Regions from separate parts of the Paludibacillus litoralis genome, predicted to be linked through region 2. Evidence: riboswitches for the same ligand, from Rfam matches in the RefSeq annotation. Region 2 holds a riboswitch; the other holds the start of a gene.
What was found. Region 2 has a riboswitch for thiamine pyrophosphate ahead of thiB (thiamine ABC transporter substrate binding subunit). Riboswitches for the same ligand answer to the same signal wherever they lie in the genome.
Positions count from the first base shown of each region.

Region 1 (15,111 bases), on a different contig from region 2:
TGCATGATCGGCTGCGCATCTCGACGCCGCTGGCGCGGATCACCGCGACGCGGTTCGGGCTCCTGCTGTCTCAACGGCTGACGCTGCGCGACCTTCCCGATTTCATCAATGGGCGCATCCGGCGCATCCATGGCCGCCGCGTGGCCGACCTTCTGCAAGAAATGCTCAGCCGGCGCATCGAACTGGTCGAACAGGCGCTGGAGGGGCTGCGCCTGCAATATCCCGGCTACGCCGAAGAAATGGAGCGGCGGTTCATCCGCCGCACCGCGATGCGGCTGGAAGAGCGCGAATACGCGACGCTTCTTGAAGACGGGCTCATCGGCGAAGAGGTCTATAGCGCCCTGATGCGCGGCGTCGCCGCGCGCCGCGATCTCGCCGAGAAGACGCCGCTGCCGGATCTGGCCATGCGCAAAGCCGAGATCGTGCGCCAGTTTCCGTTGTTTTCCGGCATGAGCGACGCCGCGTTGAGGCGGTTGGCCCGGGTGCTGAAGACGCGCTATGTCGACGCGGGCGAGACGATCATACGCCGCGGCGTCATTGCGCGCAGCGTCTATTTCGTCAGTTCCGGCGCGGTCGAGCTGAAGACCGCGGGGCAAACCTGGCGCCTCGGCCGCGGCGAGATGTTCGGCCAGATGCGGATGCTCCTGAAAAAGCCGCCCCGCACCCAGGCGCGCGCCATCGCTCCGACGACCTTGCTCGTGCTGGACGAGGCGCGGTTCCTGAAAATGGTGAAGCGCAACAAGGCGCTGCGGGCGGCGATCCGCGAAAGCGCCGAGCGGCGCGGCGTTCCGCTCGAACAGCTGACAGCCGGAGAGAACATCGACCTTTGAGCCGGCTCCGGCCGCGGCCTGGGCCGCCCCGTCAGAAACGGCGCGCGAGGGCCTCGATCGCGGCCCAGAGGCTCAGGCTGAGCGCCGCGAGAACCATGAGCGACGCGAACATCAGATCGGTCTGGCCGCGCCCGCTCGACATCAGCATCAGATGCCCGAGCCCGCGCGACGCGCCGACCCATTCCCCGATCACCACCGCCAGCGGCGCGTAAACGGCCGCCAGCCGCAGCCCCGAGGCCAGCGCCGGCAGCGCATGCGGGATCTGCAGATGGATGAGCCTGCGCACGGGGCCGGCGCCGGACACCTGCGCCAGATCGGCCAGGCCGGGCGGCAAGCGCATCAATCCATCGAAAAACGCCGAAGCGATCGGGAAATAGGTGACCAGCGCCACCATCACGATCTTCGACGGCGCGCCGTAGCCGAGCCACAGCGTGATCACCGGCGCGAGGGCGAAGACCGGCACCGCCTGCGCGAAGATCAGGACAGGGCGCAGGAACAGCCTCGCCGCGGGCGAAAGCGCGAGATTGAGCGCCGTGGCCACACCGAGGACCACCCCGAGCGCCAGCCCCTGCACGAGATTGACGGCCGAGAATCCGGCTTGCGCCAGCAGCAGCGCCGCGTTGGCGTGAAGGGCGCGGCCGACATCGAGCGGGCCGGGCAGGATGAAATCTGGCGCGCCGGTGAGCCACACCACCAGATGCCACCCCAGAAGCGCCGTCGCCGCCGACAGGAACGCGCGGCCCGCCCGCCGCCGCATCGCCCCAGCTTTCACGCCGCTCATGCCGCGATCCGCGAATCCTCGGCCGCGGCCCGGATCAGCCCGCGCAGAAGAGCCGCCTGCGCGGCGATGGTCTCGGGCGAATCGACCGGGCGCGGCGGCGGCGCCGACGGAATGTCGAGCGCGCGGGCGCCTTCGGCCCCGCCGATGAGCCAAGCGGCGTCGGCCAGGCGCATCGCCTCCTGCGGATCATGGGTGATCATCAGCACCGAGCGCCCGGTCAGCAGACCGGCGGCGAGATCCTGCATCGCGTGGCGCGTCACCGGGTCGAGCGCGGAAAAGGGCTCATCGAGCACGACGATGGGCCGGTCTTCGTAGAGCGTGCGCGCCAGCGCCACCCGTTGCCGCTGCCCGGTCGAAAGCGTGTCGGGCCTGCGCCCGGCGAGCGGGAGCAGGCCGACCGCGTCCAGAAGCGCGCGGGCTCGGTCGAGATCCGGGCGCGCGCCGCGCAGCCGGGCGCCGATGGTGACATTCGCCAATGCGCTGGCCCATGGCAGCAACTGATCGTCCTGCGCCATCACGCCGACGCGCCCCGCCAGCGGCGCGCCGTCATCGGCGCGCACCTCTCCCTCGAGCCGCGCGCCGGTCGGAAGCCCGGCGACGAGGCGCGCCAGCGTCGTCTTGCCCACGCCGGAGGGCCCGAGGAGCACCGTCCATCGCCCGGCCGCCACGGTGAGGCGAAAGCCGGGCAGCAGGACCGCGTCGCCAAGACGCAGCGCGCCCTGCAGGATGACGCCCGGGGCGGTCATGGGCCGCCAGGCGGCGGGGCGAGCGCCATGTCCCAAAAGCCGATCTCCAGACGGGTCGCCATCTTGAACCGCTCGGCCAGCTCCGCCGCGCGCGGCAGGCCGGCCCAGTCGTCTCCGAGACGGCGGACGAGCGCTCCGTCGATCAGCGCTCCCACATCGCGGCACAAGGTCTGGAACTCCGCGCCGCCATAGACCTGGAACCAGGCGGCGTAGGGCCCGCCGGAGCCCGCCAGCCGCGCCCCGATCTCGCCATAACCCAGCACGCAGGGCGCGAGCGCGGCCATCAGGTCGAGAAAATCGCCCGAATAGCCGGCCTCCAGCACGTAGCGGGTATAGGCGAGGTTCGCCGGCAGTTCCGGCGTCGCCTCGAGCGCGTCCTTTCCAACGCCCCGCGCCGCGCATGTCTCGATATGAAGCGGCATCTCGACATGAACGAGGGCGTGAACCGTGGCGCTGGCGGCCGTCATTTCCCGAAGGTCGCCGGCCTTCACCGCGGCCAGCGCCCAGGCGCGGGCGAAATGGATCAGAAAGACATAGTCCTGTCGCAGGTAGTTTATGAACTGCGCCTCGGGCAGGGCGCCATCGGCCAGTCGTTCGACAAACGCGTGGCGGGTGTAGGCGTCCCAGTCGGGCTGCGCCCCCTCGCGCCAAAGCGCGAAGGTTCGCCCGTAATCCGGCGCGCTCATTGCGTCGCCTCCGCGGTCACGTCGACCGCAAGCTCGGAGATGGCGCGGCGATCTTCGATGACGCCTCGCGCGGCGAGGAACGCTTCGAAGCGGGTGTAGCGCCCGGCGTCCAGCGCGGCGGGGCGGAGCGCGAAGCGGGGCCAGGTGTCTTTCCAGGCGCGCGCGTTCAGGTCGGTCTGCAATTCACGGTCGGTGGCGGCGAAGAGGCGCCAGGCCTCTTCGGGATTGTTGACGATGAAGCCGCCCGCGCGTTCGGTGGCATCGAGGAAGCGGGCGATCACGGCGGCGTCCATCGTGTCGGGGTTGGCCACATAGATCAGCTCATCGTAGCTCGGAACGCCCTCGGCCTCCGGATAGAAGCAGCGCCCTTCATGGCCCTCCAGCGCCATCTGGTTCAATTCGAAATTGCGAAAGGCGCCGATCACGGCGTCGACCTGCCCCGACATCAACGCCGGCGAGATCGACCAGCCGATATTGATCTGCTCAACGGCGTCGGGGGCCATATCGTGATGCGCCAGCATCGCATCGAGCAGCACTTCCTGCACGCCCGCCACCGCGAATCCGACCTTGCGGCCCGCCAGATCCGGGATCGACCGCACCGGGCCGTCGGCCATCGCCACGAGACAGGTCAGCGGCGTCTCGATCAGGGTGCCCACCCGGCGCAGCGGCAGACCGTTATGGCGGCTCAGGTGCAATTCAGGCTGGTATGAGACCGCGATGTCCACCCGCCCCGCGGCGGCCATGCGCGGCGGATCGTTGGGGCCCGCCGGGGTCACCAGCTCGACCTCGAGCCCGGCGTCGGCGAAATAGCCGAGCTCCTCGGCCAGGACGATCGGCCCGTGATCGGGATTCACGAACCAGTCCAGCATGACGGTCAGCCGGTCCTGGGCCGCCGCGGACGAGGCGCAGAGCGCGAGGGCCGCAATCGAGGCGAATAAGCGTTTCATCGGATACTCCGGTGCGAGAGAGGGGATGTGTCGAAGCTGTTCGGCCCGTCGGGCACGCTCAGAAGGGCGATTTGGCCGGGCCAGCGCGTCCGCAGCAGCCCGGCGCCGTTATGCGCGCGCAGCCCGGTGCGGCAGGCCAGCACGACCCGCGCGACGCCAGACGCCACGTTCAGGTCGCCGAGGGCCTCGGTCGGCAGATGCAGCGCGTCGGACCGGAACGGGGCGGGCGCCTCGGTGCGCAGGTCGATCACCAGATCCCCGGCGCGGATCGCGGAAGCCGCGATGAAAGGGAAAGACGCGGCGGGTTCGGGCGCGTCGTCGAAGCGGAAATCCGCCATCCGCCAGCGCTGCGCGTCGAAAACCAGCATCTGCCCCAGCGGCGAGGGCGACAGCCCGAGAAGCGCCGAAAGCGCCATCTGGGCTTGAACCGCGCCCATCGTGGCGACGACGGGGCCGAGCACGCCGGCTGTGGCGCAGGTCGGCGCAGAGCCCGGCAGGTCGGGAAAGATCGCCCGCAACGAGGGCGCGGAGGCGCAGACGCCCGCCACGTAGCCCTGAAGCGCGAGCGCCGAGGCGGTGATGAGCGGCTTGCCCGCCGCGAGACAGGCGTCCGAGAGGGTGAGGCTCGCCGCGAACGTATCCGCGCAATCGAGCACGAGATCGGCGGCGCCGACCAGTCCCGGCGCGATATCAGGGTCGAGCCACGTCTCCAGGGGGCGCGCCCGCACATCCGGATTGATGGCGCGGATCGCGTCCGCCGCAGCCTGCGCCTTGGGCCGGCCGACATCCGCCATGCGATAGATCGGCTGCCGGTGCAGGTTGCCTTCCTCGACGTGATCTCCGTCGAGAATCGTGAGATCGCCCACGCCGGCGCCGGCGAGGTATTGCATCACAGGCGAGCCCAGCGCGCCTGCGCCCACCACCAGAACCCGCGCGGCGCGGAGCCGGTCCTGCCCTTCGGCGCCGACCTGCGGCAGGATGGTCTGCCGGGCGTAACGGCTCATCTGCAGACCTCCAGCCATGCGCGCATCCGCTCGTCCGGGGCGCTGTGGAGCGTGATGTCGGTCACCGCCGCCACGAGATCGGCCCCGGCGGCGAAGACCCCCGGCGCGCGCTCGACCGTCAGGCCGCCGATGGCGCAAAGCGGCACGTCGCCGATCAGGCGCTTCCATTCGGTCACGCGGTCGAGCCCCTGTTCGCGCCACTTCATTTTTTTCAGGATCGTCGGATAAACCGGGCCGAGCGCCACGTAATCGGGCGCGAGCGTCAGCGCCCGGTCAAGTTCGGCGTGGTCATGGGTGGAGACGCCAAGGCGCAGCCCGGCGCGGCGAATGGCCTTGATGTCCGCGGCGTCGAGATCCTCCTGACCGAGATGCAGCCAATCAGCGCCCGCATCGATGGCGATCCGCCAGTGGTCGTTGACCACCAGCGCGGCGCCATGCTGTCGCGCCAGCGCCAGCGCCCGGCCGATCTCGTCGCGGAGCGCCGGATCAGGTCGGTCCTTGATGCGCAACTGCACCAGGCGCACCCCCGCCGCCAGCGCGCGCGCCACCCACTCGGCGCTGTCGAAAACGGGATAGAAGCGCGGGATGCGGGGCGTCATAGCCAGGCCTTTCCGATCAGGGGCGTCGAAGGCGCGGCCATGTCGCGCGCCGGCATCGGGCCGGAATTGGCGGCGAGCCGGCCCGCCTCGGCCGCCAGCGCGAAGGCGCGGGCCATGGCGGCGGGATCGTCGGCCTGCGCCACGGCCGTGTTCAGCAGCACCGCGTCATAGCCCATCTCCATGGCCTGCGCGGCGTGACTGGGCATTCCGAGACCCGCGTCGACCACCAGCGCCAGATCTGGAAACGCCGCCCGAAGGCTACGCAGCGCGTAGGGATTGGCCAGCCCGCGTCCGGACCCGATCGGGGCGCCCCAGGGCATCAGCACGCGGCAGCCGGCCTCGACCAGCCGCGCCGCGATCACCTGATCCTCGGTCGTATAGGGAAAGACCTTGAAGCCATCGGCGCACAGGACCTCTGCGGCCTCAACCAGTTCGAACGGATCGGGCTGAAGCGTGTCGTCATGGCCGATCACCTCCAGCTTGATCCAGTCGGTTTCGAAGTATTCGCGCGCCATCTGCGCGGTCGTGATCGCCTCGCGCGCGCTGTGGCATCCGGCGGTGTTGGGCAGGACGCGCACGCCAAGCGAGCGCACCAGATCCCAGAACGCCTTCCCGTCGCCGCGTTCGCGGCGCAGCGAGACCGTGGCGACCGCGGCGCCCGAGCTGCGGAACGCCGCCTCGAGCACCGCGGGGGACGGGTATCTCGACGTGCCGAGCATCAGCGGGCCGGCCAGCGTGACGCCGTAAAAATCGCGCATCGTCAGCCCCCCTGCATCGCGGCGAGGACTTCCAGCCGGTCGCCCTCCGCCACGGGCGTGTCCGGCCGGGCCGAGGCGGGTATGAAGCGCCCGTTCAACGCCGTGGCCACACGCGCGCCGCCCCAGCCGAGCTGCTCCAGCGCGATATCGAGGGTCGCGGCGTCGATCTCGCGGGGGGCGCCGTTGACGTCAATCATCATGGAAAAGATCTCCCTTTTCTGAGGTGGCGACATACGCCGCGGCCTGGCGCGCCAGCGCGGGCGCCATCAGATAGCCGTGGCGGAACAGCCCGTTGAGATGCAGCACGCGCCCGCGCCGCACGATGCGCGGGACATTGTCGGGAAAGGCGGGGCGCAGGTCGGCGCCGAACTCGACGATTTCCGCCTCGCCGAAGCGCGGATCGAGCGCATAAGCCGCCGAAAGCAGCTCCAGCGCCGATCGGGCGGTGACCGGACCGCGCGCGGCGCTTTCGATCTGGGTGGCGCCGAGCATGAACACCCCGCCGCCGCGGGGGACGATGTAGAGCGGATGACGCGGATGCAGCAGGCGCACCGGGCGCGTCAGTTCAATCTCGGGCGAGCGCAGCACCACCATTTCGCCGCGCACCGGCCGCAGATTCGGCAGATCGGCCCGCGCCGCGATCCCGCGGCAGTCGATCACCAGGCCGGGCAGGTCGGAGGGGTCGGCTTCGGCGCGCCACACCGTCACGCCCTCCGCCGCCAGCGCCGCCGTGAGGTCCGCCAGCGCGCGCCGCGGGACGAGATGCGCCTCGTCCTCGAAGAACAGCCCGCGCCGGCGCCGCCCGCCCAGATGCGGCTCCAGATCGGCGATTTCCTCCGCCGCCACCGTGCGGTGGCCGGTGGTGCGGGCGGCGAAACGGTCGAGGTCGACATGGTCTCGTTCAAGCGTGAGCACCAGGGTGCCGGCGCGCCGCACCGTTGTGACCGCGCTCCAAGCCGCAGCGGCGGCGGCGCCATGGGCGACCACGGCGGGCTCGCTCTCCGCGCCCTCGCAATGCGGCGCCAGCATGCCGCCCGCCCACCACGAACAGCCATGCGGCCCCGGCGGGCCGGCGCGGTCGAGGATCTGCGGCCGGACGCCATGCGCCAGCAAGGCCCGCGCCGCCCAGAGCCCGGCCACGCCGGCGCCGAGAATGGTGACCTCAGACATCGCGCCAGACCTCGTGGAAGTGATGCACCGGTCCGTGGCCCTGACCGATGGCGAGCCCATCCGCCGCTGCGATCGCGCCCTGGAGATACCGATGCGCGGCGCGCACCGCTTCAGACAGGCCACACCCGCGCGCAAGGCCCGCCGCGATCGCCGCTGAGAGGGTGCAGCCGGTCCCATGGGTGTTGCGCGTGGCGCGGCGCGGCGCGGTGAGCCGCTCTTCCCGCTCCGGCAGCACGAGAAGATCGATGCAATCGGGCCCGGAGCCGTGCCCGCCCTTCATCAATACGGCGCCCGCGCCCAGGCCGATCAGCGCGCGGCCCTGATCACGCATTTCGGCCTCGTCGCGGGCCTCGGCGCGGTCGAGCAGCCGGGCGGCCTCCGGCAGATTGGGGGTGAGCAGGGCGGCGCGCGGCAGCATCAGGCTGCGCAGCGCGTCGGTCGCGTCCTCGGGCAGCAGCATATCGCCCGATTTGGCCACCATCACCGGATCGAGCACCACCGGAACGTCGCGCCCGGCGAGTTCCCCGGCGGCCGCGGCGATCGCCTCGGGGCCGCCCAGCATGCCGACCTTGACCGCGCCGATGGCGAGATCGTCGAACACCGCCTTGATCTGGGCGCGGATCATCGCGGGGCTGACCGCCTCGATCATGGCCACGGCGCAGGTGTTCTGCGCGGTGATCGCGGTGATCGCGGTCGCGCCATAGACCCCGAGCGCGGAGAACGTCTTGAGATCGGCCTGAACGCCCGCTCCGCCGCCGCTGTCCGAGCCCGCGATGCTCAACGCCTGATACGCCACTACGTCCACCCTCCGTGTCAGATCGGATCGTGGGCGGCGAGTTGCGGGAGTTGCAGCCTCGGCTGCGAAGTCACCGTTCCCTCCGCCGGTATGACCCGGATCAGGTTCGATGGGTCGGCTTGCGCCTCTCAGCCGGTATCCGGCACCCCAACGGTTATGAAGAGAGGCTATTTTTGTTACGGCGCTCTGTCAATGGAGGCGCCTACGCGCGGCTGGCTTTCGGCGCCGGCGCCGCGATCGGAATGCGGCCATGGCGGCCGGTCAATATGTGTTAATATGGAGGGTCCGCGGCGCGTTGAAAGGATCTGATTCGGAATGGTGGACGGATCTCTTTCCATAGGCTGCGCGGATCTGTTGATCCGGAGCGTCACCGGCTACGCAATCCTTGCGCTCGATCGCGACGGGGTGGTCGCGAGCTGGAACGCGGGCGCTGAACGGCTGTATGGCTACCGGTCCGAGGAGATCGTCGGCGCCCATCTCTCTCGTTTCTACGCGCCTGAGGATCGCGCGGCGGGCTCGCCCGACGCAGCGCTCGCCAGCGCGTCGACCAGCGGTCTGTTCGAGGCCGAAGGGTGGCGCGTCCGGAAGGACGGCGCGCGCTTCTGGGCCAATGTCGCGATCGAACCCATACGCGATGAGAGCGGCGTCCTCGCGGGGTTCGCCATGATCGCGCGCGATTCCACGGAGCAGATGAAGACCGAGGAGGAGTTGCGAAAGAGCGAGGAGCGCTTTCGCCTGCTCGTGCAGGGCGTGACGGATTACGCGATCTACATGCTCGACCCCGAGGGCCGGGTCTCGAGCTGGAACGCCGGCGCGGAGCGCTTCAAGGGCTATTCGGAGCGCGAAATCATCGGACAGGATTTCTCCCGGTTCTATCCGCCCGAGGACCGGGCGGCCGGCGTCCCGCAGAAGGCCTTGTCGACAGCGGCGTCGGAAGGGCGGTTCGAGGCCGAAGGCTGGCGGCTGCGGAAGGATGGATCGCGCTTCTGGGCGCATGTCGTGATCGACCCGATCCGCAGCGAGGGCGGCGTGTTGCTCGGCTACACCAAGATCACCCGCGACCTGACGGAGAGGAAGATCGCCGAGGAAGCGCTCGAGCAGTCGCGAGAGCAACTCCATCAGGCGCAGAAGATGGACGCCATCGGCCAGCTCACCGGAGGCGTGGCGCACGATTTCAACAATCTGCTCGCGGCGATCATGGGCGGGCTCAGGCTGGCGCAACGCCGTCAGGAGAACGGCGAGGACGGGGCCGGGTTCATCAACAGCGCGATCGAGGCGGCTGAACGCGGCGCGGCGCTGACCCAGCGGATGCTGGCTTTCGCGCGCAAGCAGAAACTGAAACTCGAGCCGACCGACATCCTCGGCTCCCTGAACGAGACGACGGAGCTGCTCCAGCGTACGATCGGCCAAGGCATAACCATCCGGACCGACTTTCCGCGCGCGCTTGACCCCGTGCTGACCGATCGCGTGCAGCTCGAGCTTGCGGTCATGAACCTGGCGGTCAACGCCCGCGACGCGATGCCGAAGGGCGGCGAGATCATTTTTCGCGCGCGCGCGGTCGAACCGAACGCTGAGGGAGAGACGTTCATTCGCCTGTCGATCGAGGATCAGGGAGAGGGCATGGACAAGGAAACCCTCACCCGCGCCACCGAGCCGTTTTTCACGACCAAGGATATCGGAAAGGGAACAGGGTTGGGCCTTTCCATGGTGAAGGGGATCGTCGAGCAATCCGGGGGGCGTCTGGTTCTTCGCAGCGAGATCCAGCGCGGGACGACGGCGGAGATCTGGCTGCCGGTCGCGGCCCCGAGCGCCGAAAGCGCGCCCGAAAAAGGCGGCGAGGCGCCCGTGAACGGCGCGAAATTGCGCATTCTCGTGGTGGACGACGAACCGATCGTTCTGCTGAACACGGTCCTGACCCTCACCGACATGGGGCATGTCGCGCTGGAGGCCCATTCCGGCGGCGTGGCGTTGGAGATTCTTGAGAGGGAAGATGTCGATCTCCTGATCACCGACTTCGCCATGCCGAAAATGATGGGAGCGGAACTGATCGAACGGGCGAGGGCCGTGAAGCCCGATCTCAAGGTGATCATCGCTTCGGGATATTCCGACCTGCCGGAAGGCGCGGCCGTCGAGGCGCACCGACTGCCGAAACCCTTCACGGAACAGGATCTCGCGAAGGCGATCGCCGCGGTGGGCGATCAACATGCGGCTCACGTCGACGCGCGCGCCCATTCCGGCCTCTGAAAGCCGGGCCGTTCGCGGTATGGATCAATCGGAATCCAAACTGAGGAGCGACCCAATCTAGCCACAGCGCTCCTGGCGTTCGCAGTCGTCGCGGCGCCGGGAGCGCCGCCGTCTTGCGCCATACAGCCTGGCGCGCGCCATTTGTCATCAAAGTTGTTGACAAAATTGCTGACAAAAATCAGGCTGCTTTCAACGATAAGGAAACGCGCGTGAAACCCGATCATCAAGCTCTGGAAAACCTGACGAAAGGCGCGCCGACGAAGGCGAACGCGTCGGACGTTCAAAAGCTCGTGGACCAATTGCGTGTGAAACTCGCCCAGCACGAGATCGCGCCGGGAACGAAGCTCAAGGAACAGGAACTCGCGCGCGAGTTCGGGGTTTCGCGCGCCAAGGTGCGCGAGGCGCTCGCCGCGCTGGAGCTGCGCGGCCTGGTCGAGCGCACGCCGAACCGAGGCGCCGTCGCCCGGCGGCTGGAGCTCAGTCAGGTTTTCGAGATTTACGATGTGAGAGAGGTTCTGGAAGGTCTCGCCGTCCGGAGATCCGTGGAGAATGGGAACCTCGACATCTGGGCGGGGTTCCTGGCCGAATCCGCCGGCGATTTCGAGGAGCGGGTGCTCGCCGGCGAGCTTCACCTCTATGAAAAGCTGTTCCAGCGCTTCCGCGATGCGGTGATCGAGGCGGCGGCCAATCCTGTTTTGACCGATATGCTCGACAGCGTTCGCGACCAGACCCAGGTCACGTTGCGCCGCGTCGTCGTGCTGCCCGGCCGCGCCGAACAAGGGCTGCGCAACCTTCGCCTCGTGCTCGAAGCGATGACGGCCGGGGACGCCGCAGGAGCGGAGCGCCTCAGGCGCAACGGCATCCGGGAGGCGATCGAGGCGCTGAAGCGTTATCAGAGGTTCGTGCTATGACCGGTCCGGCGGCCGCTCCCCCGCCGCCGCGCGTGCGCCGCGCGGATCTGGAGCGCTGGGCCGCGGCGATGTTGGGCGCGGCCGGAATCCCGGAGGACGACGCCGCGCTGGCGGCGCGAACCCTCGTCAGATGCGATATGCGCGGCTTTCGCACCCATGGTCTCGCGCGGCTCTGCGATTACCTCAAGAAGATCGCCGCCGGAGAGATCGCGCGAGAAGCGCCGAACCCGCCGCCGCCGTCGGCTCCGGTCTTCACCTATCAGGCCGGCGGAATCCTCGGGCAGGTCGCGGGCCCGCGGGCGGTGGATCAGGCGCTGGCTCTGGCCGCCGAGCATCCGGTCGTGGCGTGCCAGATCCAGAACTCGGCCCATCTCGGGGCGCTTGGGGTCAATCTTCTCCGCGCCGCCGACGCCGGCTGCGCCGCGCTCATGTTCCAGGCGACGCCGCCGGTCATCGGCGCGCCCGGGGCCAAGCGGCCGATGATCGGCAACAATCCGCTTGCGATGGTCGCGCCGCGCCCCGGCCGGCCGGCCTTCGTCGTCGATATGGCGTGCTGCGTGGCGGCGCGCGGCAACATCCTGCTCGCGGCCCGAAACGGCGAGCCGATCCCGGAAGGCTGGGCGCTCGATCGCGAGGGCGAGCCGACGACCGACGCGGAAGCGGCGCTGCTCGGATCGCTTCTTCCGGCCGGAGGCCACAAGGGGCTCGCGCTCGCGATGATGGTCGAGATTCTTGCGGGCAGCCTCGCAGGCGCGACCTTTCGCGACAGTCTCAACCCCGCCGGCGGCGTCGCCAGCGGCGGCGGGCGCCTCAATGCGCTGGTTCTCGTGTTCAACCCGGACCTGCTGCAGGGCCGGGCGGCCTATGAAGAGCATATCGCCGCCTGGACCGCGCATTATGGCGCGGCGGGCGGCCCCTCCGCGCGCATCCCCGGCGAGCGCGCCCATGAGGCGGAGCAGGCGGCGGAGCGCGATGGCGTGCCGCTCCCGCCCGCCATCATCGACGAGCTGAAGGCCGCCGGGGCCGGCGCGAACATTCCTTTTCCCGCAATCGAACGCGGACATGGTCCGGACCAGCAATAAACGAGGAAACGTAATGACCCGTGCGATCGTGCTTCACCCCGACGACAACGTCGCCACCCTGATCGATCAGGCCTCAAAAGGCGCCTCAGCGGAACTGCGCGGGGAGCGCACGGGCGCCGTCGAGCTTCGGGACGACATTCCCTATGGCCACAAATGCGCGGTCGTCGCGCTGTCCGTGGGGGACGACATCCTCAAATACGGTCAGGTCATCGGCAGGGCGACCGCGGATATCGCGATCGGCGATCACGTCCACACCCACAACGTCGAGGCGCTCCGCGCCCGCGGCGACCGGTAAGGCGCGCCCGATGTCATTCCTTGGATATGAGCGGCCTGACGGCCAGGTCGGACTTCGCAACCATGTCGGCGTCGTTTCGGTGATGGACAACTGCAACCCCGTCACGCGTGCGGTCGCGAACGCGGTGGAGGGGGCGCTGCCGGTCACCACGCTTTTCGTGCGCGGCCAGCTCGGGCGCGATCTGGACATCGCCTATGACACGCTCGCGGGGCTCGCGCGCAACCCGAATATCGCGGCGATCGTCCTGATCGGGCTCGAACCGGTGACGACCGAAGAGGTGGCGTCGCGCATCCGGTCCTGCGGCAAACCGCTGGAGGTCGTGAACATCCAGCTCGTCGGCGGCACCATCGAGGCGACGGCGCACGGCGTCCGGCATGCGGCGCGGCTGATGCGCGAGGCGAGCCGTCAGAGGCGGACGAGCCAGCCGCTCTCGAAACTCACCATCGGAGTCGAGTGCGGCGGCTCCGACACCACCTCCGGCCTGGCCTCCAATCCGTCGATCGGCGTCGTCGCGGACAAGGTGGTCGCCGGCGGCGGCAAGGTGGTGATTTCGGAGACGTCCGAGTTTTTCGGCGCCGAGCACCTCTTCGCCGAGCGCGCCGAAACAGAGGATGTCGGACAGCGGTTTCTCGACGCCATCCACGACTTCGAGCAGGAGGTGATGGCGCGCGGGATCGATCTCAGGGGCTCCAATCCCACGAAGGACAACATTCGCGGCGGGTTGACGACGATCGAGGAAAAGGCCCTCGGCGCGATGTCCAAGGCCGGAACCTCCCCGCTCGTCGGCGTGCTCGAATACGGCGAAGCGCCGGTGACGGCGGGGCTCCATTTCATGGCGACGCCCGCGCCTGCGGTGGAGTCGTTGACCGGGCTCGCGGCCGGCGGATGTCAACTCATCCTCTTCTCCACGGGGGTCGGCAATCCGATCGGCGGCATGGTCGCGACCACGCTGAAGGTGTCGGGCAACCGGAACACGGTGGCCACGTTCAGCGACAACATCGATTTCGACGTGTCCGACGTCATCGAAAGCGGAACGCCGCTCCGCGAGGCTGGCGGGCGGCTCTTCGACTTCGCGATGGAGGTCGCCTCCGGCGCCCTCACCTGTTCGGAAGTGCTGGATGTGCGTGAAACCGCGATCAGCCGTTTCGAACCCTCGATGTGACCTCGACCCTCCCGCCGCGCCCGCCGGGGGCGACGGCGGGAGTAAAAAAAGCACCCGGCGGCAAAAAAAGGGAGACGTGCACCATGAAGGCAATGATCACGCCAAGAGCCGGACGCCGCGCGCTCGCGCTTTCCACGCTCATCGCTGTCGGACTCGCGAGCGGCGCAAGCGCCCAGGAGAAGGAAATCGGGTTCCGTTGCGCGCCGTTCGGCTCGATCATGTACACTGTCGGCAACGCCATTCAGGATCTGACCCAGAAACGCCATCCGACGCTCCGGGTGACGAATGCGGAAGGTCCGGGTTCGACCGCCATCACGGTGAATCTGATGACGGGCGGCGAATGGGTGAACACGATCGGCTGTACGAGCCTGCTCGACTACACCTACGCGGAACAGGGTATCGAGCCGTTCTTCGCCGAGAAACATCCCGAGGTCCGTACCGACGTCAAGGTGCTGTTCAACGGCTTTTATGGCGCGATCGGCGTGCTGACCACGGATCCCTCGATCGAGTCCGCGACCGATCTTGATGGCGAACCCCTGGCGCTCGGCCGCCGCGCGCAGGCGCATTGGGGCGGGCTGCCGGCGCTGTTCTTCGAGAAGGGCATGCCGGACACGCGCCCTGATATGGAGTTCATGGGAACCGCTCCCTCGCACGAGGCGCTGGCGGAGAACCGGACCAAGGCGATCATCTCGCAGATCGTCATTTCGCCGGACGGAAAACAGGCCTTCAAGCCGGGTGTCGTGAACCAACTCTTCGCGTCCGGGCGCGACATCTATCTGGTCGGCTTTCCGGATGCGGCGTTCCAGAAGGCGGTGGAGGAGGGCATGCGCTTCCGGCCGATCAAGGTCTCCGGCGATCAGATCCCGGAGGCGGTGGGCGACCGGAGCGTGAACTGGATCTTCGCGCCCGCCGCGATCTCGGTCCACAAGGACTTCCCCGAGGAGGACGCCTACGAGCTTACCAAGTTCATGATCGAAAACGCGGACGCGTTGCCGGACTACGCCGCGACGTTCCGCGTCATCGCCTCCGGCGAAGGGCTCCTCGGCGACTGGCGGGCCGATGACCTGCATCCCGGCGCGCTCCGCGCGTATCGGGACGCG
Region 1 is NZ_JBBHER010000001.1:125,827-140,937, forward strand. It holds gene WG921_RS00570 (cation:proton antiporter) at 1-830, shown strand, start outside; gene WG921_RS00575 (ABC transporter permease) at 862-1,611, opposite strand; gene WG921_RS00580 (ABC transporter ATP-binding protein) at 1,608-2,357, opposite strand; gene WG921_RS00585 (TenA family protein) at 2,354-3,043, opposite strand; gene WG921_RS00590 (ABC transporter substrate-binding protein) at 3,040-3,990, opposite strand; gene WG921_RS00595 (HesA/MoeB/ThiF family protein) at 3,987-4,994, opposite strand; gene WG921_RS00600 (thiamine phosphate synthase) at 4,991-5,593, opposite strand; gene WG921_RS00605 (thiazole synthase) at 5,590-6,351, opposite strand; gene thiS (sulfur carrier protein ThiS) at 6,354-6,551, opposite strand; gene WG921_RS00615 (FAD-dependent oxidoreductase) at 6,541-7,521, opposite strand; gene thiD (bifunctional hydroxymethylpyrimidine kinase/phosphomethylpyrimidine kinase) at 7,514-8,317, opposite strand; TPP riboswitch at 8,378-8,477, opposite strand; gene WG921_RS00625 (hybrid sensor histidine kinase/response regulator) at 8,633-10,561, shown strand; gene WG921_RS00630 (GntR family transcriptional regulator) at 10,675-11,472, shown strand; gene WG921_RS00635 (Ldh family oxidoreductase) at 11,469-12,554, shown strand; gene WG921_RS00640 (UxaA family hydrolase) at 12,568-12,849, shown strand; gene WG921_RS00645 (UxaA family hydrolase) at 12,860-14,011, shown strand; gene WG921_RS00650 (TAXI family TRAP transporter solute-binding subunit) at 14,095-15,111, shown strand, end outside.
Region 1: it holds a riboswitch for thiamine pyrophosphate, as region 2 does, so the genes downstream of both, thiD (bifunctional hydroxymethylpyrimidine kinase/phosphomethylpyrimidine kinase) here and thiB (thiamine ABC transporter substrate binding subunit) in region 2, are expected to answer to the same signal.

Region 2 (15,111 bases):
CTTCGCAACAGCCGCGCGCCCGCGCCCTCCGCTCCGGAGACTCGCCGCTCTTGCGAGCGTGGCGGGCAAGGAGTATCCCCCCTCGCGACCTTAGAAACGAGCTACGAAAGGCGCTTCCTATGTCACGACCCAAGATCGCGTTGATCGGCGCCGGTCAGATCGGCGGCACGCTCGCCCATCTCGCCGGGCTGAAGGAGCTGGGCGACGTCGTCCTGTTCGACATCGCCGACGGCACACCGCAAGGAAAGGCCCTCGACCTGGCCGAATCCAGCCCGATCGGAAAGTTCGACGCCGCGTTTTCGGGCACAACGGATTACGCCGACCTCGCCGGCGCCGACGTGTGCATCGTCACCGCCGGCGTGCCGCGCAAGCCCGGCATGAGCCGCGACGACCTGCTCGGCATCAATCTGAAGGTGATGAAGGCGGTCGGCGAAGGCATCGCCGAGCATGCGCCGGACGCCTTCGTCATCTGCATCACCAACCCGCTCGACGCCATGGTCTGGGCGCTCCGGGAGTTCTCGGGCCTGCCGCGGAACAAGGTCTGCGGCATGGCGGGGGTGCTCGACAGCGCGCGGTTCCGGTATTTCCTCGCCGAGGAGTTCGGCGTTTCGGTGCGGGATGTGAACGCGTTCGTTCTGGGCGGCCATGGCGATTCGATGGTGCCGCTCCCGCGCTATTCGACCGTCGGCGGGATTCCGCTGCCCGACCTGGTGAAGATGGAGTGGACGACGCAGGATCGGATCGACACGATCGTCCAGCGCACCCGCGACGGCGGCGCCGAGATCGTCGGCCTGCTGAAGACCGGCTCCGCGTTCTACGCGCCGGCGGCGTCCGCGATCGAGATGGCCGAAGCCTATCTCAAGGACCAGAAGCGCGTTCTGCCGTGCGCCGCGTATGTCGAGGGCGCATATGGGCTGGACGGGTTCTATGTCGGCGTTCCGACCGTGATCGGCGCGGGCGGCGTCGAGAAGGTGATCGAGATCAAGCTCAACAAGGACGAGCAGACGATGTTCGACAACTCCGTCGATGCGGTGAAAGGGCTTGTCGCCGCGTGCAAGGAGATCGACGGCTCGCTGGCGTAAGACGCGCCTGGCGGGCCCCGGACCTGAACGGATGAGGACGGGCCGACCGCTCCCGGAGGCGATTCCGCCACTGGGCGCGGCCGGCCCGTCCTGTCTCGAGTCGCGGCGATGGGCGGGCCGCCCGGCCGGCTCAGACCCGAAACTTTTGAATGAAAACCATCTCGCAGCCCACCCTTTTGGGTGGTTAAGAGGCGGCGCCGCCCATATGCGTTGCAGAATCCGGCGCTGAGGACTATTCGCAACCGAGCGTCAGGCGCCGCGCGCGCCTCGACATAAACCTGGCCCCGCGGGGTCGATGATCTGACGACGGACCGAACCCCATGAACATCCATGAATATCAGGCAAAGCATCTTCTGAAGGAATACGGCGCGCCGGTTTCCGACGGTCGCGTCGTGACGCGCGCGGAAGAGGCGAAGTCGCAGGCCGGCGCGCTGGATGGGCCGATATGGGTGGTCAAGGCGCAGATCCACGCGGGCGGCCGCGGCAAGGGCAAGTTCAAGGAGGCCTCGGCGGGCGAGGGTGGCGGCGTCCGGCTGGCGCGCTCCGTGGGGGAGGCGGCGGACGAGGCCGAGAAGATGCTCGGCCGGACGCTCGTCACCCACCAGACCGGCCCGGCGGGGAAAGAGGTGAACCGCGTCTATATCGAGGACGGCTCGGATATCGCCCGCGAACTTTATCTGGCTCTGCTGGTCGACCGGGAGACCTCGCGCGTCTCCTTCATCGTCTCGACCGAAGGCGGCATGGATATCGAGAAGGTGGCGGCGGAGACGCCGGAGAAGATCCTGACCTTTTCCGTCGATCCGGCGTCCGGGGTGCAGCCGTTTCATGGCCGCCGCGTCGCGTTCGCCCTCGGGCTCCAGGGCAAGGCGGTGAAGCAGTGCGTGAACCTGATCGGCCAGCTCTATCGGCTCTTCACGGACAAGGACTGCTCGCTTCTGGAGATCAATCCGCTGATCGTGAACAAGGCGGGCGATATTCACTGCCTCGACGCGAAGATGAATTTCGATTCCAACGCGCTGTTCCGGCGCCCCGAGATTCTGGCGCTCCGCGACGAGTCGGAGGAGAACCCGAAGGAGCTTCAGGCCTCCAGGTTCGACCTGAACTATATCGCGCTCGACGGCGAGATCGGCTGCATGGTCAACGGCGCCGGGCTCGCGATGGCGACGATGGACATCATCAAGCTCTGCGGTTCGGAGCCGGCCAATTTCCTCGATGTGGGCGGCGGCGCGACCAAGGACAAGGTGACCGAAGCCTTCAAGATCATTACGTCCGATCCGCAGGTTAAGGGCATTCTCGTTAACATCTTCGGTGGCATCATGCGCTGCGACGTGATCGCGGAGGGCGTGGTCGCCGCGGTGAAGGAGGTCGGGCTGAAAGTGCCGCTGGTGGTGCGGCTCGAGGGAACGAATGTGGATCTCGGCAAGGAGATCATCGCCAATTCGGGGCTGAACGTGCTCTCGGGCGACGACCTTGGCGATGCGGCGGAAAAGATCGTGAAGGCGGTGCGGGGGTAAGCGTGCCTCTGCGCGCCGGATTTCCGATTGCCGCACTGTCGGCCGTTTGCGCGTCTGACGAATCAGGAGCGGGGAACTGGTCGGAATTTCGCGTATGGTCAGAACGGCGTTTGAATGATCCGGGCGCCCCGGCGGCGCCGATCCGGGCGCCGCGGCCCCATGAGCGAACGATGCGATCGAGCCTGAAAATCAAATGCTGTGACCGCGCCTCCGATATATGTTGGTCGGGAAGGGGCGCGGAGTGTTTTGGGGGGGCTGGCCGCGATGAAACATGAGACTAAAGTCGCACTTTCCGGCGGCCGAAAATGCGTCTCGGTAAGAAACAGAAGGAACTGAAATGTCCGTACTTGTCGACGAAAACACCAAGGTCCTCTGTCAGGGCCTGACAGGCTCCCAGGGCACGTTCCATACCGAGCAGGCGATCGCCTACGGCACCAAGATGGTCGGCGGGGTGACGCCCGGGAAGGGCGGCTCGACCCATATCGGCCTGCCGGTGTTCGACACGATGGCGGACGCCCGCGCCCAGACCGGCGCGACGGCGAGCGCGATCTACGTTCCGCCCCCGTTCGCGGCGGATGCGATCCTCGAAGCGATCGACGCGGAGATGGAGCTGATCGTCTGCATCACCGAAGGCATCCCGGTGTTGGACATGATGAAGGTGAAGCGGACGCTTCAGGGGTCGAAATCGATCCTGATCGGCCCGAACTGCCCCGGCGTCATCACGCCGGACGCCTGCAAGATCGGCATCATGCCGGGCCATATCCACCGGCGCGGGCGCGTCGGCATCGTGTCGCGCTCAGGCACGCTGACCTATGAGGCGGTCGGGCAGACCACGGCCGCGGGGCTTGGCCAGTCGACCTGCATCGGGATCGGCGGCGACCCGATCAAGGGATTCGAATTTGTCGATGCGCTGGAATTGCTGATGGCGGACGACGAGACCGAGAGCATCATCATGATCGGCGAGATCGGCGGCTCGGCCGAAGAGGACGCCGCCGAATTCATCCGGACCAGCAAGGTGAAGAAGCCGATCGCCGGCTTCATCGCCGGGCGCACGGCGCCGGCGGGCCGGCGCATGGGCCATGCCGGCGCCATCATTTCAGGCGGCAAGGGCGGCGCCGAGGACAAGATCGAGGCGATGAGATCCGCTGGAATCACTGTCGCCGAAAGTCCGGCGAAACTTGGCGAGGCGGTGCTGAAGGCGATGGGACGATAACCGGAGTTTTCGGCCAAATCGGGTGAGGACGGATCATGAGCGAGCAGAGCGCTAACAAGTTATTCCAGAACTCGTCGTTCCTGCAGGGGCACAATGCGGCCTATATGGAGCAGCTCCACGCGCGTTATGCGAAGGACCCGAAGGCGGTGGACGACGCATGGGCGACGTTTTTCCGTTCGCTCGGCGACGAGCCCGGCCTTGTCGAAGCCGAGGCGCGCGGCCCATCCTGGGCCCGGGCCGACTGGCCGCCGACGCCGTCGGGCGATCTGATCGCGGCGCTGGACGGGCGGTGGCCGACCGAGCCGACGGCGGATGTGATCGGCGCGAAGCTGACCGCCAAGGCGCATGAAGGCGGCGTGACCCTCGATGAGGGACGCCTTCATCAGATGGTGCTGGACAGTCTTCGCGCGCTGATGCTGATCCGGGCCTACCGGATCCGCGGGCATCTCGCCGCGGATCTCGATCCGTTGAAGCTGGCGCCGCCGGTGCGGCATCCCGAACTCGATCCGGCGAGCTACGGCTTCAGCCCGGCCGACATGGACCGGCCGATTTTCATCGACAACGTGCTCGGGCTCGAGACCGCGTCGATCCGGGAGATCGTGGCCATCGTCCAGCGCACCTATTGCGGCACGTTCGCGCTGCAATACATGCATATTTCCGACGGCGAGCAGGCCGGTTGGCTGAAGGAGCGGATCGAAGGCTACGGCAATGAGATCGCCTTCACCAAGAAGGGCCGACGCGCGATCCTGCAAAAGCTGGTGGAGGCGGAGGGGTTCGAGAAATTCCTCGGCGTGAAATATCTTGGCACCAAGCGGTTCGGCCTCGACGGCGGCGAGTCCCTGATCCCGGCGATGGAGCAGATCATCAAGCGCGGCGGCGCGCTCGGCGTGAAGGACGTCATCATCGGCATGCCGCATCGCGGCCGTCTTTCGGTGCTCGCCAATGTGATGGGCAAGCCCTTCCGCGCCATCTTCAACGAATTTCAGGGCGGCAGCTCCAAACCGAACGAGGTGGAGGGCTCCGGCGACGTCAAGTATCACCTCGGCGCCTCCTCCGACCGGGAATTCGACGGCAATCTCGTGCATCTCAGCCTCACGGCCAATCCGAGCCATCTGGAGGCGGTGAACCCGGTCGTGCTCGGCAAGGCGCGGGCGAAGCAGGCCCAACTCGGCGATCACGACCGGACGATGGTCCTGCCGGTTCTGCTTCATGGCGACGCGGCCTTCGCGGGGCAGGGCGTGGTGGCCGAATGTTTCGGCCTCTCCGGGCTGAAGGGGCACCGGACCGGCGGCACGCTTCATATCGTGGTCAACAACCAGATCGGCTTCACCACGGCGCCGCACAACTCCCGCTCTTCGCCTTACCCGACGGATATCGCGCTGATGGTCGAGGCGCCGATCTTCCATGTGAACGGGGACGATCCCGAGGCCGTCGTGCACGCGGCCCGCGTCGCGACGGAGTTCCGCCAGAAGTTCCACAAGGACGTCGTGCTCGACATCTTCTGCTATCGCCGCTTCGGTCACAACGAGGGCGATGAGCCGATGTTCACCCAGCCGGGGATGTATCGGGAGATCAAGAAGCACAAGACGACGCTTCAGCTGTATTCCGAAACGCTCGTCGCCGACGGTCTGATCGACGAAGGCGTGGTCGATGAGATGAAGGCGGAGTTTCAGGCGAAACTGAACGAGGAGTTCGAGGCCGGCAAGGTCTACCGGCCGAACAAGGCGGACTGGCTTGACGGGCGCTGGCGGCATCTTGGCGTCGGCAACGAAGAGTACCAGCGCGGCGTCACCGGGGCTCCGATCGACATGCTGAAGGAGGTGGGCGCCGCGCTCTCGCGGATCCCCGACGGCTTCTCCGCGCACAAGACCGTGGTCCGGCTGATGAACGCGAAGCGCGAGATGATCGAGCGCGGCGACGGCATCGACTGGGCCACCGCCGAGGCGCTGGCCTTCGGCACGCTTCAACTGGAGGGCTTCCCGGTCCGTCTCTCCGGGCAGGATTGCTCGCGGGGCACGTTCTCGCAGCGCCACGCCGTCCTGGTCGATCAGAAGACCGAGGAGCGCTATTACCCGCTGAAGCATATCCGGGAGGGGCAAGCCGATTTCGACGTGATCGACTCGATGCTGTCGGAATACGCGGTCCTTGGCTTCGAATATGGCTACACGCTGGCCGAACCGAACGGCCTGACCCTGTGGGAGGCGCAGTTCGGGGATTTCGCGAACGGCGCGCAAATCATGATCGACCAGTTCATCTGCCCGGGGGAGCGGAAATGGCTCCGCATGTCCGGGCTGGTGATGCTCCTGCCGCATGGCTACGAGGGGCAGGGGCCCGAACATTCCTCCGCCCGGATCGAACGGTTCCTGCAACTTTCCGCCGAGGACAACTGGATCGTCGCGAACTGCACGACGCCGTCCAACTATTTCCATATCCTGCGGCGACAGCTTCATCGGAGCTTTCGCAAACCGCTGATCCTGTTCACGCCGAAAAGCCTGCTGCGGCACAAGCATTGCGTCTCCAAACTGGAGGAGATGGGGCCGGATTCGAGCTTCCATCGCGTGCTCTGGGACGATGCGGAGATGGCCGGCCAAGTGTCGCAGATGAAGTTGAAGAAGGACGACAAGATCAAGCGCGTCGTTCTCTGTTCCGGCAAGGTCTATTTCGATCTTCTCGCCGCCAGAGACGCGCAGGGGCTGGACGATGTCTATCTGCTCCGCCTCGAGCAGCTCTACCCCTTCCCGGCGATGAGCATGACGAAGGAGCTTTCCCGCTTCAAGAAAGCGGAGATGATCTGGTGTCAGGAAGAGCCGAAGAATCAGGGGGCGTGGGGCTTCGTCGAGCCGAACATCGAATGGGTTCTGGAGCGGATCGACGCCAAGCATACGCGCCCGCGCTATGTCGGCCGCCACGCCGCCGCGTCGCCCGCCACCGGGCTCGCGGCTCAGCATAAGCATGAACAGGAAACGCTCGTCGCCGATGCGTTGACGGGTTGAGAAAGGGGTTCCGATGAGCATCGAAATTCGCGTGCCGACGCTGGGTGAAAGCGTGACGGAAGCGACCATCGCGAAATGGCTGAAGAAGACCGGCGACAGCGTCGCCGCCGACGAGCCGATCGTCGAGCTTGAGACGGACAAGGTCTCGATCGAGGTGCCGGCCCCCGTCGCCGGGCGCCTGGACGAGATCGTCGCGAAGGAAGGCGAAACCGTCGACCGCGACGCGCTTCTGGCGACGATGACCGAAGGCGCGGCGCCGGCCGAAAAGGCGAAAGCGCCGGCGAAGGCCGCGCCCGAGAGCGATGAGGCCGCCGCCGGAGCCAAGGAGCCGGAATCCACGCCGGAGAAGGAAGCCGAGCCCGCGAAACCCGTTGCGAAATCGGAAGGCGGCGTAAAGTCGAAAACCGAGGTTCTGGCCGAAGCGGCCCGCGGCGTTCCGCCCCGGGCGGTCGAGGCGCCCGCCGCCGCGCCGTCGACTCCCTCCCTCGCCGCCGTTCCCCGCGCCCCGGTGTCGGCCGAGGATGAGGCGCGCGAGGAACGGGTGCGGATGACGCGGCTTCGCCAGACCATCGCCCGCCGGCTCAAGGACGCCCAGAACACCGCCGCGATGCTCACGACCTACAACGAGGCGGACATGAGCGCGATCATGGCGCTCAGGGATGAATACAAGGATGAGTTCCTGAAGAAGCATGGCGTGAAGCTCGGCTTCATGTCGTTCTTCACCAAGGCCTGCGTTCATGCGCTGAACGAGATTCCGGCGGTCAACGCGGAAATCGACGGCACGGACATCATCTACAAGAATTTCGTCCATATGGGCGTCGCCGTCGGCACGCCGAGCGGCCTCGTGGTGCCTGTCGTGCGGAACGCGCACGAGTTGAGCTTCGCCGAGATCGAGAAGGTGATCAGCGAACTCGGGCTCCGCGCCCGCGACGGCAAGCTCTCGATGGCCGATATGCAGGGCGGCACGTTCACCATCTCGAACGGCGGCGTCTATGGCTCGCTGATGTCCTCGCCGATCCTGAATCCGCCTCAGTCGGGCATCCTCGGCATGCACAAGATCCAGGATCGGCCGATGGTGATCGGCGGCGAGATCGTGGTGCGGCCGATGATGTATCTCGCGCTCTCCTACGACCACCGCGTCGTCGACGGCAAGGAGGCGGTGACCTTCCTCGTGCGGGTCAAGGATGCGCTGGAGGATCCGCGCCGGTTGCTGATGGATCTGTGATGACGGCGGCGGGCGTCTTCGTCATCGCGGGGGGCGGGCCGAACGCGTCCGCGCCCCGGCGGATCTGCGTCGGCCGGGCGGCGCCATGACGAGCGAGCTCACCGCTCTCGCCCTCGCCGGGCTCGTGCAGGTCGCGCAGCTCGCGCTGATGGCCGTCGCCGCGAACCGCCAGCTCGGCGCCGAGAAGACCACGGGGCCGCGCGACGAGCCGCTTTTTCTCACCGGCGCCGCGGGGCGGCTGAAGCGGGCGATGGAGAACCATTTCGAGGGGCTGATCCTTTTCACCATCGCCGTCGTCGCGGTGACCCTCGGCGGCGCGGGGACCGGCTTCACAGCCGGCTGCGCCTGGGTCTATCTCGCCGCTCGCATCTTGTACGTTCCGGCTTATGTCAGCGGCGTTCCCTATCTTCGCTCCGCGATCTGGGGGATCGGATTCGGAGCGACGGCGCTGATGCTCATCGCGGCGCTGATTCACGGTTAAACGAAGGAGCCTGATCATGGCCGATTACGACCTCATCATCATTGGCGGCGGGCCGGGCGGCTATGTCTGCGCGATCCGCGCCGCGCAACTCGGGTTGAAGACCGCCTGCGTCGAAGGGCGCGGCGCGCTCGGCGGCACATGCCTCAATGTCGGGTGCATCCCGTCGAAAGCGCTGCTCCACGCCACCGAGATGCTGCATGAGGCGGAGACGAATTTCGCGAAGCTCGGGATCAACGCGAAATCCCTCTCCGCCGATCTCGCCCAGATGCAGAAGCACAAGAGCGGCGTGGTCGAGGCGAACACGAAGGGCATCGAATTCCTCTTCAAGAAGAACAAGGTCGACTACATCAAGGGCTGGGGACAGATCACCGGCCCCGGGACGGTGCAGGTCGGCGAAGAGACGCTGAACGCGAAGAACATCGTCATCGCGACCGGCTCGGAGCCGGCGACATTGCCGTTCCTCGAAATCGACGAGGAGCGGATCGTCTCCTCCACCGGCGCGCTCGAGCTCGCCAGCGTTCCGAAACGGCTGGTCGTCATCGGCGGCGGGGTGATCGGGCTCGAGCTCGGCTCGGTCTGGCGCCGGCTGGGCGCCGAAGTGACGGTGATCGAATATCTGGACGAGATCGCGGCGGGCGCCGACGCGGAGGTGGCGAAGACCTTTCGGCGGTTCCTGAAACGACAGGGGATCGCCTTCGAGCTGGGCGCCGCGGTCACCGGCGTCGAGGCCTTGAAGACGAAGCTGAAGATCGCCTTCCAGCGCCGGAAGGACGAGAGCGAGCACATGATCGAGGCCGATATCGTTCTGGTCGCGACCGGCCGGCGGCCCTACACGGAGGGGCTCGGGCTCGAGGATCTCGGCGTCGAGATGAAGCGCGGATTCGTGATGACGGACGCGCATTGGCGCACCAATGTCGACGGCGTCTACGCGATCGGCGACGTGACCGAGGGGCCGATGCTGGCGCACAAGGCCGAGGATGAAGGCATGGCGGTCGCGGAGCAGATCGCGAAGGGCGCCGGCCATGTGAATTACGCGGTGATCCCCAGCGTGATCTACACCTCGCCCGAAGTCGCCTCCGTCGGCCTGACGGAGGAGGCGCTGAAGGAGCAGGACCGGGCCTACAAGGCCGGAAAGTTCCAGTTCCTCGGCAATGGGCGGGCGAAAGCCAACCTCGCCACGGACGGCTTCGTGAAGCTGCTCGCGGATGCGAAAACCGGGCAGCTCCTCGGCGCGCATATCATCGGGCCGGGCGCGGGCGATCTGATCCACGAGATCTGCGTCGGCATGGAGCTGGGCACGAGCGCGGAGGATATCGCCCGCACCTGCCACGCGCATCCGACCTATTCCGAGGCGGTGCGCGAGGCGGCGCTGGCGCTCTGCGACGGCGCGATCCACGCCTGACGGCGGCGGGCGGGCGGGCGCGTCTCGGCTCAGGCGCCCGCGGTCAGGGCGATCTCCCGGGGTCCTCGCCGCCAAGATAGGCGGCGAGCGCGGGCGGCGGCGCATCCAGGGCTTCGGCCACGGGCGTCGGCGCGCCGATCCGCCCGGCGTCGATGAATGAGAGCGCGCCGCCCGCGCGGCGCGCGTCGTCCGGCGCGTGGGTGGCCATGATGGTCGTCAACTCGCGCCGGGCGCGAAGGGTGGCGACGAGATCCACCATCTCCATCCGTTGCGCCGGCCCGAGCGCCGCGAAAGGCTCATCCAGAAGAAGCACCGGCCGATCGCGCAGGAGCGCCCGCGCGAGGGCGACGCGCTGACGCTGGCCGCCGGAGAGATCGGCCGGGCGGCGGGAGCCGAGCCCGGCCAGCCCGACCTCCGCCAGCGACGCCGCGACCTGCGATCGCTCCGCTTTCGAGAGCCGCAGGCCCGGATCGAGCCCGAGGCCGACATTCGCCGCCGCGTCGAGATGGGGAAAGAGGTTGTGCTCCTGAAACAGGATCGTCACCGGCCGCCGCGCCGGCGGAACGCCGGCCATGTCGCGCCCGTCGATGAGGAGGCGCCCGCGCGTGAGGTCGACGAAGCCGGCGATGAGATTGAGGAGCGTGCTCTTGCCGCCGCCGGAGGGGCCGATCAGGTTGAGATGCGCCCCCCGCGCCAGCGACAGGTCCCCGGCGAGGCGAAACGCGCCGAGCCCGGCTTCCGCGCCCTCAAGTTTCAGCATGTCGGCCCCATTGGTCGCAGATGATGAAGAGCCCGAAGCTGAGCCCGGCCAGCAGGAGCGCGGCGCCCGCCGCCGCCTCCAGCCGATGCGCCGCCATCAGGCCGTACATGTAAAGCGGCAATGTCGGCGCGCCCGGCGCGGAGAAAAGCGCGACGACGCCGAGATCCCCCATCGCCAACGCGGCGGAGAGCCCGGCGGCGAAGCCGAGCGGGCGGCGAAGCCGGGGAAGATAGACGAGCCGCGCCAGCGCGCCGCCGGTCATGCCGAGCGAAGCGGCGAGCGGGCCGTAATCCCGGACCGCTTCGCGAAGCGGCGGCAGAAGAAGACGGAGCGCGAACGGCAGCGCCATCATCGCGTTGACGAGCGCGATCAGCGGCAACGCCGCGCTGGCCGGATTGATCATGGGCCGAAGCGTGATGAAAAGCGCGACCCCGACGACGAAGGGCGAGACCGCCAGCGTGAGAAGGCCGAGCGCCTCCGCCAACCTGCCGGCCTCCGGCCGCCGCCGCTCCAGCCCGGTGATGAACGCCGCCAGCGCGAGCGCGAGCAGGAGCGCGATGGCCGCGGCGAGCGGCGCGACGATCAGCGAGCGCCCGGCCGCCGCCCAGATCCCGGCGCCCATCGACGTCAGCCCCGGCAGCCCCTGCGCGATGGCCGCGGCGATCGGCGAGCCGAGAAAGAGCAGGGCGAGCAGGATCACCGCGCCGTCCATCATCCGCGCCGCGCGGCGCCGCCCGTCCCATCGGCGCGGCGCGGCGCCGAGCCCGGGCCCGAACCCCGCCGGCGCCGAGACCCGCGCGGCGAAAAGCGCGAGCGCGAGGCAGAGCGCGAACTGCAGCCCGGCCAGCTCGGCCGCGCGCGCGAGGTCGAAATCGTAGCGCATCGCCTGATAGATCGCGAGCTCCAGCGTGGTTGCGCGCGGGCCGCCGCCAAGCGCCAGCGCCACCGCGAAACTGGTCGCGCAGATGAGGAAGATCAGCGCGAACGCGCCCGGCGCCGTCGCGCGGAGCGCCGGCCATTCCAGCAGCCGGAAGAGCGCCCGCCCTTCGACGCCGAGCTGCGCGGCGAGCCGCCAGCGCTCCGCCGGAATCTCGGCCCAGCCCTGAAGCAGCAGCCGCGTGGCGAGCGGGAGATTGAAGAAGACATGCGCGATCAGGATGCCGGGGAGGCCGTAGATGTCGAGCCGCCCGAAGCCGGCGGCGAGAAGCGCCTGGCTGACGAGCCCGGAGCGGCCCCAGATCGCGACGACGCCGAAAATGGCGACGATCACCGGCAGGAGGAACGGCGCGCCGAGCAGGCTGAGCACCGCCTCCCGTCCGCGAAATCTCCGCCGCGCCAGCGCGCGGGCGAGCGGCGCGGCCAGCAGGACGGAGAGGAGGGCGGAGAGGAACGCCTGAAGCGCGGTGAACCGGAACGCCCGCCAATCGGGGGCGGAGATCCCGCCGCCGGGCGCCGCCGCCAGAGCCAGCACCGCGACCGCGCCGAAGGTGAGCGCCAGCGCGAACGCAAGCGCCCCGCCGCCGAACAGCAGGACGGCGGGATGAAGGCGGCGCCGGTCGACGCCGGGCCTCACCGGCTCAGCGCCTCCAGCCATTCGGTGAGCGCGGCGTCGCGCGCGGCCTTCGCGTCCGAGACCGGATAGATCAGCGTCTTCGCCGGGACGGGCAGGGCGGCGATCTCTTCGGGCAGGCCGCTGGAGGGGGTTTTCGCGGGATACATCCAGTTGGTCTCGGGGATCGCGCTCTGGAATCCGTCCGAAAGCATGAATGCGAGGAACTGATCGGCGAGCGCGTTCTGCTTCGTCGAGGCCAGCTTGCCGGCGATCTCGACCTGGAGGTAGTGCCCTTCGGAGAAGATCGCCGCGGCCTTGGTCCGGTCGTCCTCGGCGATGACGTGGTAGGCGGGGGAGGTGGTGTAGGAGAGCGCCATCGCCGCCTCGCCCTGCAGGAACATGCCGTAGGCTTCCGACCAGCCCTTGGTGACGGTGACGATGCGGGGCGCGAGGCGCTCCCAGACCGCGCCGGCCTCGTCGCCGTAGATCTGCTTCACCCAGAGGAGAAGGCCGAGCCCGGGGGTGGAGGAGCGCGGATCCTGGATCACGATGGTGACGTCGTCCGGCGCGGCCAGCAGCTCTTCGAAGCTTGCGGGCGGGGTCGCCAGCCGGGTCTTGTCATAGACGAAGGCGAACCAGCCCCAGTCATAGGGGAGGAAATGCGGGTCGGCCCAGCCGCCGGGAACGTCGGTCTCGGGGGTGAGCCCGTGGGGGGCGAAAAGCCCGGTCGCGGCGGCGTCGGCGGCGAGGTTGGCGTCGAGGCCGAGCACGATGTCGGCGCGGCTCCGCTTCCCCTCCAGCTTCAGCCGGCCAAGAAGGGCGGCGCCGTCGCCGGCGCTGACGAATTCGAGATCGCAGCCGCAGACCGCTTCGAAATTCGCCTCGATCTGCGGCCCCGGCCCCCAGTCGGAGACGAAGCTGTCATAGGTGTAGACCGTCAGCGTCTCGGCGGCGGACGCGGCTCCGGAGAGGGGGAGGGAGACGGCGGCGGCGGCGAAAAAGACATGAGAGAGGCGGGGCATCTTGGTCTCCTCTGCCGCAGCGCAAGAGCGGCGGGAGGGACTCCCCCTGGCCTTTCCTACGCCGGCATGGTCCGGTTCAGGTTCTGCGGGTTCGCAAGGCGCGTCTCAGCCGCTTCAGCGGCTCCCCGAGGCGAGAGCGAGATTAGAGAGGGCGAGAGGCGGGGTCAACTGGACCGCGCGGCGCGGGTTATCGCGCGTTATCGCGCGTTATCGCGCGTTATCGCACGCGATAAGGTATCTAAGCCATTGTAATATGACGATTATCTAAAACAGCGGATTCGAGAGGCATGGCGTGGAGGCCCAAAATCGGCCGTCTGGCCGGGCCCGGGGGGAGGGCGCGCGCCCCGGATCTCCGCGCCTTCGCCGGAGCCCTGCGCGGCCGGGCCGGCGGAGGTTCCGCGTCGGGCGTCGATCGCTCCGAGGTGGATGTCGCGGAGCGGCTCCTGCGCCCGCCGCGCCGCGCCTTTCTTTCATTCCGGCCCGAAATCGCGCCGCGGCGCGCGCGAGAGCCCCGTCGTTTCGGAACGACCAGGAGCGTGTTTCGGTCCTCTAGAGATATATAGCTTCTATTGACTTTCAAATTTTGTTGGTTTTGTCTCATGAGAGAGGCTCGGGTTTAGGGAGGAGGGCCGCCTGACGCGGCCGAACGCCTGGTCTCATGACAATAATATCAGGGAGCGAACTCATGACATTCAGGCTGCTTGGAGGCGTTGCGGCGTTCGCCGCCGCCGGCTTGTTCCTTCACGCGGAGGCGCAGGCGCAAACCGAGGTCGTGGTCGGCTACCAACAGGTGGTCGGGCCGTTCATCACCGCGATCGCCGACGGGTCCTTCGACAAGGCCGCGGCGGAGATCGGGTACGAGATCGACTGGAGGCAGTTCAATTCGGCCGGCGAGGTCGGCACGGCGATGGCGTCCGACGCGGTGGCGATCGGCGTCATGGGGGCGCCGGGCGTGGTGTCGGCCAGCAGCCGCGGCGTCGAGCTGGAGGCGTTCTGGATCCTCAACAATATCGGCAAGGCGGAGGCGCTCGTCGTGCGCGACGGCTCCGGCATCGAGACGCCGGAGGACCTCAAGGGCAAGAAGGTGGCGGTGCCGTTCGTCTCGACCTCGCATTTCCACCTGCTGGTCGCGCTGGAGAAGATGTGGAACATCGACCCGCGCGAGGTCGACATCTTCAACATGAAGCCGCCGCAGATCGTCGCCGCCTGGCAGCGCGGCGACATCGACGCCGCCTATGTGTGGCCGCCGGCGCTTTCGGAGATCAAGAAGAGCGGCTCCGTCCTGGCCGATTCCGAGGAGATCGGCGCGGCGAGCATTCCGACATTCGACACGCTCGTCGTCGGCAAGGCGTTCGCCGCCGAACATCCCGATTTCATGAACGCCTTCACCGCGGTTCTGGCGGAGCACTATAACGGCTTCAACGCCAACAGCGCGGCCTGGACCGCGGATTCCGCCGAGGTTCAGGGCATTGTGCGCATCATCGGGGGAAGCCCCGAGGATGCGGTCGAGACCCTCGGCCTGCTCTCCTTCCCGACGCTGGACGAGCAGGTGTCGGCGCGCTGGCTCGGCGGAAGCGCGAGCGAGGCGCTGATGGGGCTGGCCGAGTTTCTGGTCGACCAGAAGCAGATCGACTCGGTGTTGCCGGACTATAGCGGCTTCGTGAACGCGGATTTCGCCAACGCCGCCGCGAACTAGACGGACCAGGACGTCAGGCGCCGGCGGCGACGCCGCCGGCGCTCCCTCTCCGGAGGCCCGTGCGAGGCCGGCGAGACGCGCCCATCCTCGCGCCGGGGCCGGATGCGATGCGAAGGCAGGATATGGAAGCTCTCACCGTCAGCGATGTGAACCTGACCTATCCGGGTCTTC
Region 2 is NZ_JBBHER010000002.1:714,313-729,423, forward strand. It holds gene mdh (malate dehydrogenase) at 120-1,082, shown strand; gene sucC (ADP-forming succinate--CoA ligase subunit beta) at 1,403-2,596, shown strand; gene sucD (succinate--CoA ligase subunit alpha) at 2,934-3,809, shown strand; gene WG921_RS04395 (2-oxoglutarate dehydrogenase E1 component) at 3,845-6,802, shown strand; gene odhB (2-oxoglutarate dehydrogenase complex dihydrolipoyllysine-residue succinyltransferase) at 6,816-8,027, shown strand; gene WG921_RS04405 (MAPEG family protein) at 8,113-8,508, shown strand; gene lpdA (dihydrolipoyl dehydrogenase) at 8,525-9,910, shown strand; gene WG921_RS04415 (thiamine ABC transporter ATP-binding protein) at 9,954-10,670, opposite strand; gene WG921_RS04420 (ABC transporter permease family protein) at 10,657-12,243, opposite strand; gene thiB (thiamine ABC transporter substrate binding subunit) at 12,240-13,244, opposite strand; TPP riboswitch at 13,281-13,382, opposite strand; gene tauA (taurine ABC transporter substrate-binding protein) at 13,930-14,940, shown strand; gene WG921_RS04435 (taurine ABC transporter ATP-binding protein) at 15,063-15,111, shown strand, end outside.